Regions from separate parts of the Variovorax sp. PAMC28562 genome, predicted to be linked through region 1. Evidence: predicted binding sites of a transcription regulator. Region 1 holds the regulator's gene; each other region holds the start of a gene.
The links. The regulator LexA, encoded in region 1, represses DNA repair genes until DNA is damaged. The targets are predictions, from matches to a motif close to ACTGTATNNNNATACAGT.
Positions count from the first base shown of each region.

Region 2: recA (recombinase RecA) is a predicted target of LexA. The motif match lies at 2,179-2,196, and genes of this name have one in related genera.
Region 3: imuA (translesion DNA synthesis-associated protein ImuA) is a predicted target of LexA. The motif match lies at 1,544-1,561, and genes of this name have one in related genera.

Region 1 covers NZ_CP060296.1:3,955,011-3,959,176, reverse strand. Annotated here, with positions in the region: gene H7F36_RS18605 (MFS transporter) at 1-343, opposite strand, end outside; gene H7F36_RS18600 (D-2-hydroxyacid dehydrogenase family protein) at 340-1,347, opposite strand; gene H7F36_RS18595 (hypothetical protein) at 1,431-1,796, opposite strand; gene lexA (transcriptional repressor LexA) at 1,937-2,611, opposite strand; gene H7F36_RS18585 (asparaginase) at 2,684-3,703, shown strand; gene adk (adenylate kinase) at 3,781-4,166, opposite strand, start outside.
Region 2 covers NZ_CP060296.1:1,069,687-1,073,852, reverse strand. Annotated here, with positions in the region: gene H7F36_RS05050 (sensor histidine kinase) at 1-925, opposite strand, end outside; gene H7F36_RS05045 (response regulator transcription factor) at 922-1,596, opposite strand; gene H7F36_RS05040 (MarR family winged helix-turn-helix transcriptional regulator) at 1,624-2,097, opposite strand; gene recA (recombinase RecA) at 2,243-3,361, shown strand; gene recX (recombination regulator RecX) at 3,391-3,840, shown strand; gene H7F36_RS05025 (hypothetical protein) at 3,887-4,166, shown strand, end outside.
Region 3 covers NZ_CP060296.1:3,212,015-3,216,180, reverse strand. Annotated here, with positions in the region: gene H7F36_RS15150 (DNA polymerase Y family protein) at 1-759, opposite strand, end outside; gene imuA (translesion DNA synthesis-associated protein ImuA) at 728-1,531, opposite strand; gene H7F36_RS15140 (alpha/beta fold hydrolase) at 1,731-2,600, opposite strand; gene H7F36_RS15135 (cytochrome b) at 2,597-3,157, opposite strand; gene H7F36_RS15130 (glycosyltransferase family 2 protein) at 3,271-4,166, shown strand, end outside.

The sequences.
Region 1 (4,166 bases):
TCGCAGGCGCGATCACCGTCAGTGTGCGCACCAGCAACAAACCACCGAGGTCGCTCGTCAGCGCGCCGACGGCATGGCCAGCCGCATACCAGAGCATGGTGCAGGCGAGGAGCACGCGGCGGTCCCACCCGGCGAACACGGCTGCCAGCAACGGTGCGCCGAGGCACATCACGATGGCCGCCACCGTGATGAGCTGCCCGGCCGTCGCTGCGCTAACCGCCAGCGACGCGCTGATCTCGTTGAGCGTGCCGGGCACCACCATGACCCCGGTGCCGATGACGAAGTTACCGGCAAGCAGAGCCCACAGTGCGCCTGGAAGCGGCGGGCGCACCGCCGATGTCAACGTCGAACCTGTAGCGCGCCCGGATTGACGATGTTGGTCGGATTGCCCTTGATAAAGCTCACAACGTTGTCGAAAGCCTGACCGAAATAGAGCTCGTAGCTGTCTTGCTCGACATATCCGATGTGCGGCGTGCAGATGCAGTTCTCGAGTCGCAGCAGAGCATGTCCTTGCAGCGGTGGCTCGCTCTCGAAAACGTCGATAGCGGCAAGCCCGGGACGACCGCGATTGAGCGCAGCCAGCAAGGCGTCGGGCTCGACCAGTTCAGCGCGCGAGGTGTTGACGAAGAGGGCGGTCGGCTTCATGCGAGACAAGTCCTCCAGCTTGACGGCGCCGCGCGTCTCTTCGTTGAGCCGAAGGTGGACCGACAGCACGTCTGCGGCCATGAAGAAGGCCTCCCGGCTCGGCGCGACCTGAAAGCCATCGGAGCGCGCCTTGGCGCAGCTGGCCTCACGGCCCCAAATCACCACCTGCATACCGAATGCCTGGCCGTAGCGCGCGACCAGTTGACCGATACGGCCGTAGCCCCAGATGCCGAGCGTCTTGCCCTTCAACACCGAGCCGAGGCCGAAATTGGCCGGCATCGACGCCGATTTAAGGCCTGACTGCTGCCACGCGCCGTGCTTCAGATTGCTGATGTACTGTGGCAGACGGCGCATCGCCGACATGATGAGCGCCCACGTCAGCTCGGCTGGGGCCTGTGGCGAGCCGGAACCTTCTGCCACCGCAATACCTTGCTCACTGCACGCGGTGACGTCAATGTGACTGCCGACGCGGCCGGTTTGCGAAATCAGTTTGAGCTTGGGAAGCTTCTCGACCAACTGCCGCGATATCTGCGTCCGCTCGCGAATGAGCACGATCACATCGGCGTCTTTCAAGCGCACCGAAAGTTGTCCGATACCTTTGACGGTGTTTGTATAAACCTTGGCTGCATAGGCGTCGAGTTTGGCGGCGCAGCGCAGCTTGCGCACCGCGTCCTGGTAGTCGTCGAGGATCACAATGTTCATGGCGTGCCATTGTGCCTCGCGTCATTGGCCTTAACAGGCAGTCGACGTCGTTGTCGCCACGGAAGGCGGCAACGAAATGTTCGTCAGTGAAATCGATGGCGACCGTCGAGTGTCTCGGCAGCCTCGAGTGCGGCCAATCGATCGAGTTCGGCGCACACGTCCGCTATGCGACCCGAAATCACCACGCGGCCCGTGCGACGACCGGGCTCCTGCGGGTCAACGACACGCACCACGCGCAGCGGACGCGACGGCGAAACGGCGCTTGCGCAACCCGGCTCCGATAACCGCAAACCACATGGCGGTCTGACCGCGACATAGCGCAAGCCGGTCGCGTTTCTGCGCGGCGATGCGGCGAGCCCTCTGTTGGGCAACCAGCGATCGGCCAACAATTGCATCGGCATCCATAGGTCGGCGAAGAGGTCTGAAAAAGTAAGCGAAGCGAGTCCCATGCGATCTCCAAATAGGTCAGAGGTTGAACACAGGCAGGATTGCTTGAACGGCTGTGCCAGGGTGATGGCTCTTCGCCATACGCCCGCCACCTGTCGCAGCCGGTTTTTGCGCGCTGAGTGCGCGCAAGAAAGGTGCTACCTCACATCAGCATCGTGTTGCGGATGAGGCCAACGGCGAGACCTTCGATTTCGAAAGGTTCGCCAGGCTGCACGATGATGGACGGATAGTCCGGATTCTCGGCGTGCAGCTCGATGACTTGTTTGTTTCGGCGCAAACGCTTGACGGTCACTTCATCACCCAGTCGCGCCACCACGATCTGCCCGTTGCGCGCCTCCTTGGTGGACTGCACAGCCAGCAGGTCGCCATCCATGATCCCGGCGTCGCGCATAGACATGCCGCGGACCTTGAGCAAATAGTCGGGCTGCCGCTGGAACAGCGTGTTTTCGACGTAGTAGGTTCGATCGACATGCTCTTGCGCGAGGATGGGCGAACCGGCCGCTACGCGACCAATCAGCGGCAGCGCCAGTTGAGCCATGCCCGGCAGTGAAAGCGAAAACTGGTTGTTGCGCGACTCGTTGAGCGAACGGAGCGCATCGCCCCGAAGCCGGATGCCGCGCGACGTGCCACTGATGAGGTCGATGACGCCCTTGCGTGCCAAGGCCTGTAAATGTTCTTCTGCCGCATTGGCCGATTTAAAGCCGAGTTCGGTGGCTATTTCTGCACGGGTGGGCGGCGCACCAGTGCTCGCGATGGCGCTCTGGATAAGGTCCAGAATTTGTTGCTGGCGGGCGGTAAGCTTCACTGCGAATTGCATGGGAACTCCTTGCGGCACTGGTTGAATATCCAGTAGCTGTATTTTTAAACAGTTTTTCAAAGTTTGCAAGCGATGATGAAGTCAGAGCAATCGGAAGTGCGTCGCCTTGTGGTGCTGGGCACCGGGGGCACGATCGCCGGCCGTGCGGCATCGGCTGGAGACAACGTCGGCTACACCGCGGGCGAGGTGGGCGTCGCAGATCTGCTCGCTGGGATTGGAGCGCCATCTGGCGTGACGCTAGTTGCCGAACAGGTCGCGCAGCTCGACAGCAAGGACATGAGCTTCGATCTGTGGCGCCAGCTGGCGGAACGATGCATGCATTGGTCGAACGTGCCCGATGTGATCGGCATCGTCATCACGCACGGCACCGACACGCTTGAAGAGACAGCGTTTTTCTTGCACTCTGTGTTGCCTGCGGAGAAGCCCGTAGTGCTGACTTGCGCCATGCGCCCGGCCTCCGCACTCGCACCCGATGGTCCGCAAAACGTGCGCGATGCGATTGCCGTAGCAGCGACCGCGGGCGCCCACGGCGTGACCGTGGTGTGTGCAGGCACCATTCACAGCGCCATCGATGTCCAGAAGGTTCATACCTACCGGCTCGATGCCTTCGCGTCCGGGGATGCCGGGCCGCTTGGCTATGTGGAAGAAGGGGCGGTGCGCCGCGTCCGTGACTGGCCTGCCGCCCCTGCCGCCAATGTCAGCGCTGCCGGCCTCGACGCAGCAATCGAACTCAAAGTGATCAGCGCGGACGTCGAATGGCCGCGCGTGGAGATCATCATGAGCCACGCGGGTGCGACCGGTGCAGTCATCGATGCGCTGATGGCGTATGGCGCGGAGGAGACGGCCGGTCCGGTCCGCGGCCTCATCCTCGCTGCGACGGGCAACGGTACGCTTCACCACGCGATCGAAGCGGCCGCGGCTCGAGCGCACGCGGCCGGCATCGAAATTCGCCGTGCAACACGCTGCGTCAACGGCCGCATCCTGCCGCGCGGTGACGACACGTGGCCCGACGCCGGCGGCTTGTCCCCGGTCAAAGCACGCATCGCGTTGATGCTTGAGTTGATGTTGGCTTCGCCGCCTGTCTCGGCCTGAGGTGGCCTGGGCTTCAAGCCATCGAAGGCGCAAAAAAAGCCGCCGCAGCGACTTCTTCGTTCGCCCCGAAGGCCACCTCAGCTGCTCAAAGCCGTCAGCGCGCGTTGCGTGATTTCGTCAACCGTGCCCACGCCACTGATGGCGCGGTATTTTGGCGCTGCCGTCGGATCAGATTTGGCCCAAGTCGCGTAATAGTCCACCAGCGGTCGCGTTTGCTCGCTGTAGACGTCGAGCCGCTTGCGGACGGTTTCTTCCTTGTCGTCGTCGCGCTGGATAAGTTCGTCACCCGTGACGTCGTCGTGCCCAACGCGCTTCGGCGGGTTGAACTTGACGTGGTAGGTGCGGCCTGAGGCCGGGTGCGAGCGGCGGCCGCTCATGCGATCGATGATGTCCGAGAAAGGCACGTCGATTTCAAGGACGTAGTCGAGCTTGACGCCCGCTGCACGCATCGAATCTGCTTGCG
Region 2 (4,166 bases), 1.8 Mb from region 1:
CTTCGGCGCGGGCCAACGCGAGCAGCTGGTTCACCGTGTGCGTCGCGCGAATGCTCGAGCGGCCGATCTGCTTTAGCGACTGTTTCAGTTCGTCGGCATTGGCGCCTTCGCGCTGCGCCAGATCGGCCTGCATGCGCAGTCCTGCGAGCGGCGTCTTGAGCTGGTGCGCGGCGTCGGCCAGAAAGCGCTTTTGCGTGGCGATCGATTCCTTGAGCTTCGTCAGCAATCCGTTCACCGAAGCGACCAAAGGCGCGACTTCGTACGGCACCAGCCGATCGTCGAGCGGGCTCAGGTCATCGGGCTTGCGCTCGCGGATTCGCTCTTCCAGTTCCGAAAGCGGCTTGATGGCGCGCACGAGTGCGAGCCAGATCAAGAGGATGGCGAGCGGCAGGATGGCGAACTGCGGCAGCAGCACGCCCTTGATGATTTCAGTCGCCAGCACCTGCTGCTTTTCGCGGGTCTCTGCCACCTGCACGAGCACCAACGGTGCCGTTTCAAGCGGCGGCTGGACCCAGGTGTAGGCCACGCGCACCGTCGCGCCCCGCATCTCGGCATCTCGCATGTGCACCGAACCGATGGTGGCGGATTCGTCTTCGGGTGGGGGTGGTATGTCGTGGTCGCCACCGAGCGATTCGCCACTCGACGTCAGCACCTGGTAGTAGACGTGGTCGGTGTCGTCGGCTCGCAGGATCTCGCGTGCCGGCTGCGGCAGGTTGAACAGCACGTGGTCGCCCTGCACCGTGACCAGCTTGGCCAGCGTCTGCACGTTGTACTCCAGCGCGCGATCGAAGGGCGCGTTGGCGATGCCTTGTGCCACCAGCCATGTGAGGCCGATGCTGACCGGCACCAGCAGCAGCAGCGGGGTCAGCATCCAGTCGAGGATTTCCCCGAACAGGGAGCGCTGACCGCGCTGGAAGAGCTTCACGCCGGAATCTTCTCCAGGCAATAACCGAGGCCGCGAACGGTCGCGATGCGCACCGGGCCTTTCTCGATCTTCTTGCGCAGGCGATGGATGTAGACCTCGATGGCGTTGAGGCTCACTTCTTCGCCCCATTCGCACAGCCGTTCGACCAGTTGGTCTTTGCTCACCAGCCGTCCCGCCCGCTGCAGTAGCACTTCGAGCAGGCCAAGCTCGCGCGCCGAGAGTTCGACCATCTTGCCGTCGATGGTCGCCACGCGACCTGCCTGGTCGTACACCAGCGGGCCGTGCTTGATGGCGTTGCTGGTGGCGCCCATTCCGCGCCGCGTGAGGGCGCGCACGCGGGCTTCGAGCTCCTGCAACGAGAACGGCTTGGCCATGTAATCGTCGGCCCCGTAATCGAGGCCCTTGACGCGCTCTTCGACGCTGTCGGCCGCGGTGAGCACCAGCACCGGGAGCTGTGAGCCACGGGCGCGCAGGCGCTTCAGGATTTCAAGGCCGTGCATGTTGGGCAGGCCGAGGTCGAGGATCAGCAGGTCGAATTCGCTGTTGGTCATCAACGCCGCATCGGCTTGCGAGCCGGTGGCGACGTGGTCGACTGCCGCACCCGAGGTGCGCAGGCTGCGCAGCAGGGCATCGGCCAGCACCTGGTCATCTTCTGCAATCAGAATCCGCATCGCCACCTCCGGCTTGTTGCGCAAATTCTAGGCTGCGGCATAGGCTTCGAGGCCGATGGTTACCACGGTGGCGATGTCGTTTCCGACGCTGGCACGAAACTCGTCCTCTGCTTGCGCGACGGCTTTGCGAAAAGCTTCGAGCCAGGCGAGCCCGTCGGCGGTGAACTGCACGCGGCGTGCGCGCGCGTCGAGCGGGTCGGGGCCGCGGGTGACCAGGCCCCAGGCTTCGCATTGATCGACCAGCGTGCCCATGGCCTGCTTCGTCATGCCAGCGCTCGCGGCCAGCGCCGTGAGCCGGGCGCCATCGCGTGCCAAGTGACGCGTGATGTGGATGTGCGCCGCGCTGATCTGCGAGCGCGCAGCCAGATTCGAGAGCGCCAGCGGCACGTCGACGTCGTGCGCCATGAGTGCGAGCACGCGTTCGTCGAAGCGGCGCATCGCATGGCCGAGCAGTCGGCCCAAATGGGTTTGGCGCCATGCGTTTTCGGGGTCCGGAGTCATGGCTTTAATGGTAAATCAAACTGACTAAAAAACGGGTTTACTTAAATCAATGAGCCTCTACACTACTGTTCAAGCATCCAGCCTGTAGTTAAAAGCAGATGGATCGAAGTCATTCCAACCCGTTGATATTCAAGGAGATTCTCAAATGGACGCACTCGTCAAAGGCACCAGCATTTCGGTTGCAGGCAGCGAAAAGGCCAAGGCACTGCAGGCTGCTCTCGCTCAAATCGAGAAGCAGTTCGGCAAGGGCACGATCATGCGGCTCGGTGAAGGCGAGGCGCTGGAAGACGTCCAGGTTGTGTCGACCGGCTCGCTCGGCCTTGACATCGCGTTGGGCGTCGGCGGCTTGCCGCGCGGCCGGGTCATCGAAATTTACGGACCGGAATCCTCGGGCAAGACCACGCTCACGCTTCAGGTCATCGCCGAAATGCAAAAGCAGTCAGGCACCTGCGCCTTCGTCGACGCCGAACACGCGCTCGACGTGCAGTACGCGCAAAAGCTGGGCGTGAACCTGTCCGACCTGCTGATCAGCCAGCCCGACACCGGCGAGCAGGCGCTCGAAATCGTCGATTCACTGGTGCGTTCAGGTGCCGTCGATTTGATCGTGATCGACTCGGTCGCCGCGCTCACCCCGCGTGCCGAAATCGAAGGCGACATGGGCGACTCGTTGCCCGGTCTCCAGGCCCGCCTGATGAGCCAGGCGCTGCGCAAGCTGACCGCCAGCATCAAGAAGACCAACTGCATGGTCATCTTCATCAACCAGATCCGCATGAAGATCGGCGTGATGTTCGGCTCGCCCGAAACCACCACCGGCGGCAACGCGCTCAAGTTCTACGCGTCGGTCCGGCTCGACATTCGTCGCATCGGCACCATCAAGAAGGGCGAAGAAGCGATCGGCAACGAGACCAAGGTCAAGGTCGTCAAGAACAAGGTCAGCCCGCCTTTCAAGACGGCGGAGTTCGACATCCTGTTCGGCGAGGGCATCAGCCGCGAAGGCGAAATCATCGACATGGGCGTGACCGCCAAGATCGTCGACAAGTCGGGCGCCTGGTACGCCTACAACGGCGAAAAAATTGGTCAGGGCCGCGACAACGCACGCGAGTTCCTGCGCGAGAACCCGACGCTGTCACGCGAGATCGAGAACAAGGTGCGCGAATCGCTGGGCATCCCTGTCCTGGCCGAGCTGGTAGAAGCCAAGCCGGTGAAGGCGCCCAAGGCTGAAAAGGCCGAGAAGGCCGAAAAATCCGAGCAAGCCGACAAGTAAGAAGCAGAGCGGCGCGACGCAGGTTTCGCATGGCCTTTGCTGCCCCGTCTCTTAAAGGCCGCGCCCTGCGTTTGCTGAGCCAGCGCGAGCATTCACGCCCGGAACTCGAACGCAAGCTGAAGAAGTACGAAGAAGAGCCCGGCATGCTGGCGACGGCGCTCGACGAGCTTCAGGCCAAGGACTTCATCAGCGAGCCGCGCGTGGTTCAGTCGGTCTTGAACCAGCGAGCGCCGCGCATGGGCGCGATGCGCTTGCGCCAGGAGCTGCAGAAAAAGGGCATCGCTTCAGAAGCAATCACGCAGGCCGTCGCTGGGCTGCAAGACACCGAGCTGGCCCGCGCCCGCGACGTTTGGGGGCGCCGCTTCGATGCCATACCGCTCGACGCCAAAGAGCGCGGCAAGCAGATGCGTTTTTTGATGGCGCGTGGCTTTGCCGGGGGCGTCGTGGCCAAGGTCCTGAAAGGGACCGTCGATGAGTGAGTTCCTCCGGGCATGATCCGCGTCGTCACACATCGGAATGCAGCTCATGTCGAAAACAAAAACACCCTTCTCCCAATCCATCGCCCGAACGGGCTTTAAAGCAGGTGCGGCATTTGCCGGGTCCGTTGCCATCGGCGTGGCGCTGGCATTGCTGCTGGGCGGCGGTTTGTTCTTCGTGTATGTCGGCCGGCTCAACGGGCCCGGCATGGCGGGGGCTCGGGCTGGCGGCGCCGGTGCCCTGCTCGCGCTGCTCACCTCTCCGGCCGTGCTGGTGGCGGTGCTGCTCGTCGCTTTTGTGCCGCTGTACGTGATGCTCGGCGTGGCGC
Region 3 (4,166 bases), 740 kb from region 1:
GATGCTCTGATGCGGCGGCAGGTTCACCCCGTTGAAGCGCCTCAAATCGAGCGTCCATTCGAGTTCGAGCGCCAGCACGCCGCGCTGACGCGCGCGCAGCCAGATCTGCAGTGCCGACAACAAGCGGTTGGCCGACCACATGAGTTCATGCGCGTTCTCGGCCAGCGCCGGCAGCTCGAGCTTCTGGTCGAACACATCGGGCAAGGTAAGCCACGTGTGCTTCTCGGGGCGCAAGCCCCACGCCATGTCGAGCGTCTCACGCAGCGTCGTACCGAAGCGCCGCGAAAGACCGCCGCGCGGCAGCGCCGCCACGTCGCCCCAGGTGCGGCAGCCCATGCGCTCCAGCACGTCGAGATGCTCCCGCGCAGCCGTGAGTGCGCCGAGCGGCAGGGCGGCCGGCACATCGACGGGCGGCTTGTGGCCGCGCGCGAACAGCCGCAGCCGTGCCAGCGCGATCAAGCCATTGGCGCCCTGCACTTTCTGGATGCGCGTGCCGGGCGCCGGGTTCCAAGCGGTCATCAGGCGCATCAACGACTGCTGCCCGCCCCAGAGCCGCTCGCAGGCCGAGACTTCGAGCAGGAGCGCTTCGTCGAGCCATGTGACACGCGGCGTGAATTGCAGCGCCCACCAGCCGAGGGTTTCGATGGAAGGAGGCGCAGCGACAGGCGTGTTGGCGGCTGGCGCGCCAGGCGTCGGTGCCGTTGCAGCCACAGGTGCCCGGTCTTCTTCAGGCTGCCACCGCAACGCGATCCATTGCATGCGATTGCCCCTCCTTCCTGCGCAAGTCCAGACGGACCACGGTCGTGCCGGGATTTGCTTCTTCTTGCGCGCCTTGCAGTTCCTGCATGCGCCGCTTGCGCCGCAACTGGCTGGCCGCCAGCAACGCCGTCATGCGCTCGCTGCGGGCGGGCAAAGTCAAGGGCATTGCCAGCGGCGGGCCACGGCGCTTCAGCAAATGGACGTCCATCTGCCCGCCTTCTGCCGGAACCACCTGCAGCCGCAACCGCGCCGGTGAAGCCGACTGCGCCATGGATTCAGGCCTGAAGACGAACAACAGCCCCTCATGCTGTGCCGCAGCGAGTTGCAGCCTGCGCAACTCGCCCACGCGCGCCTGCGGCAACCACGCCAGAACGCCCGCCACGTCGGCGCAACGCAAGGCCTGCTCGCAAGCCCATAGCCGTGCGGCAGACGCCTCGCTGCGCACCCACATCAGCGCCTCGACCGGCAACCCCGCGGCGGCGAGCGCCGGGCCGAAGGGCTCGTAAGGTGCGCCGATCAATACCACCGGCCCGCCCCGCGTTTCGACCGCGCGAGACAGCACCGGCAGCAGCAGTCGCCAGACATGCGCTTCAGGTGCCGCCTGCAGCACCTCGGTCATCGCGCCGATGGGCCAGCCGCCCCCCGGCAGCTCGGCGTCGAGCGCGGGGTGGCCGGTGCCGAGCACGGGCATGTCGGCGCTGCCCAGCTCGTCACCGCGCCAGACGTTCTGGCGCGCGGACGGGGAAAAGGAGTCGAAGGAAGGGAGGCCCATGATGAATCGTTAACTGTATTTTTATACAGTATTCCGAAAACCCCAACCACTTCTTTGCAACACTCTCAGGCGATCGCTGCCGGAACGATGCCCGATTCACTTACTCCGCCCCGCGATCCGTGCGAACTGCCGAGGGCAAGCCCAGCAACAGCGCCAGGCGGCTGGAAGGACACGGGCCGCGTGCGCTACTACATCGGCATCAGTCGAAGAAGCGCAGCAGCTGACGGTTGACTTCGTCGGCGCGCTCGTACTGCGTCCAGTGACCGGCGCCATCGACCACCGCGCCCCCGCGATTCGGATGACCGGCAGTCAATCGCGCCACCAGCGGCCGCGGGTCGGCGGTGACGTCGTACTCACCCCACATCAGCAGCAACGGACAGGTCAGCGTGTCGATCGCCGCCTGCAGCCCACCGGCCATGGACACGTCCTTGCTGCGGAATCGCGTGCCGTGGCACGACACGTCGTGGATCTCGAAAGCCAGCGGATCGGAAGCCTTGTCGTGCAGCATGAGCGCGTCGAGGTTGTGCTTCAAGGCGGCACGCTCGGCTTGGCGATCGACCGAGCGGCGCCAGTTGATCATGTCCAGCGTGAGGCGCCGCAGCGACGCATGGCCGCCGCTGCCGACCAGCGCCAGCCGACGCACCGGACGCCGCGTGGCAAAGGTCGACGCCACCAGTCCGCCGAAGGAGAACCCGCCGAGGTCGACTGGCGTATCGGCGCCGATCAGCATGTCAAGCGTGCCGCCCAGCGCCGTCAGCAACGGATCGATCGGCGCCTGGCCGTCGGCCATCGGCAAAGGCTTGTCGGAGTCGAGGAAGCCCGGCATGTCGGGCAACCACAGCGTGTGTTCGGCCGACAGCGCCTCGACATTGCGGATCCAGTGCATCCAGCTGCCATGGCCGCCGTGCAACAACACCAGCGGCGGGTAGGTGATGTCGGTCTCGGTGTTGCCGAAGCGGCGCCAGCGCACGCGCACGCCTTCGTGCACCGGATCGTGGTGCGTCGACAGCGCGTCGATGCGTTCGATGAAGGCGCGGGCGCCGGCGTCGGAATCTGGCGGAAAGTTCATGGAAGCATGCGCTGGAGTTCGGGTTCTTTGTCGATGAACTGGTGCTTGAGGGCACCCGCCACGTGCAGCGCGAACAGCCCGTACAGGATGTAGCCGGCCCAGATGTGCAGCGCACCGAACTTGTCGTGCAGCATCTCCTTGGTCGCGGGCTCGATGTTCATGATCCAGCCGATGCGCGGCCAGGGCACCAGGGCGAAAAGGTGCATCGGATGGGCGGCGGCGTCTTTCCAGGCCGAGTCGTGCATCCAGCCCGACAGGGGCAGCAAGATCATCAATGCATACAGCGTGCCGTGTGCAGCGTGTGCGGCGAAGCTTTCGAGCCGACCGTAAGAAAGGGGCATCGCCGGCGGCCGGTGCGTAAAGCGCCACAGAAGCCGCAAGATCACCAGACCGAGGACCGTGATGCCGATCGACTTGTGGGTGTCGACCGCAGGCCGAACCCAGTCGTCGGGAAAGAGGTCGACCGCCAGGATCAACGCGATGTTGACCGCCATCAGCGCGGCGATGAGCCAGTGCAACAGCATGGCGGTCTTGGTGTAGCGGGCGTGTGGGAGCATCGAGGGAATTTTCAGGGCAGAACCGACTCAGCTTATGAACCGGGGCGATTGTCCCCTGCGTTAACGGCCTCTTTTCGGGCATCTTCCCGGGCACTTTTTCGAGCATCCTTTCCTTGAACGATTCCCTTCGCAGTGCGTTCGTGGCCGCATCCCCGCGGCTCACGCCGCCGCCCACGCCGCTGGTCAGCGTGCTGATCCACAGCAGCGTGCTCGTGTTGTGGATCGCTCTTTTCGCGATGGCCTTCAAGGTCGGCGGCGTGTGGGGCTGGTCGGTCGGGGTGGCGTATGTGCTGTACGACACCGTGTTGCTGCTCTTCGTCGGCTGGCACACGTTGCCGATCCTGCGACGGCCCGCCGCTTTGCCTGCGCGCGTCGGCGCGACGGACGTGCAGCGCGATACGCTGGGCGTGATCGTCGCCTCGCACAATGAAGCGGCCGTGTTGCCGGTCACGCTGGCCGCGTTGCTCGGCCAGACCGATGTGCCCGATCGCATCGTCATCGCCGACGATGGCTCCACCGACGGCACCGCCGAGTTGCTCGTGACGCGTTACGGCCTCACGCGGCCCGCCTTCGGACAGTTGAGCGCAGCCAGCACCAGCCACCCCGGCCTCTTCTGGCTGCGGTTGCCGCACGGTGGCAAAGCGGTCGCGCTGAATGCCGCCATTGCCTGCATCGACACCGACACCGTGCTCACGGTCGACGGCGACACGCTGCTCGACGTCAAGGCCATCGCGGCCGTGCGCAATGCGTTTTCGGCCGAGCCCGATCTCGTGGCCGCGACGGGCGTCATCACGCCGGTGTGCAGCCGCACACTGGCGGGCCGCTGCTTCCAGTGGTTTCAGACGTATGAGTACATCCGTAATTTTCTGTCGCGCTACGCGTGGATGCGGGTCGACGGGCTGCTGCTGATCTCCGGCGCGTTCGCCGGTTTCCGGCTCGACGCAGTGCGTGCGGTGGGCGGTTTCGACACCGACTGCCTGGTCGAGGACTACGAGCTCATCCACCGCCT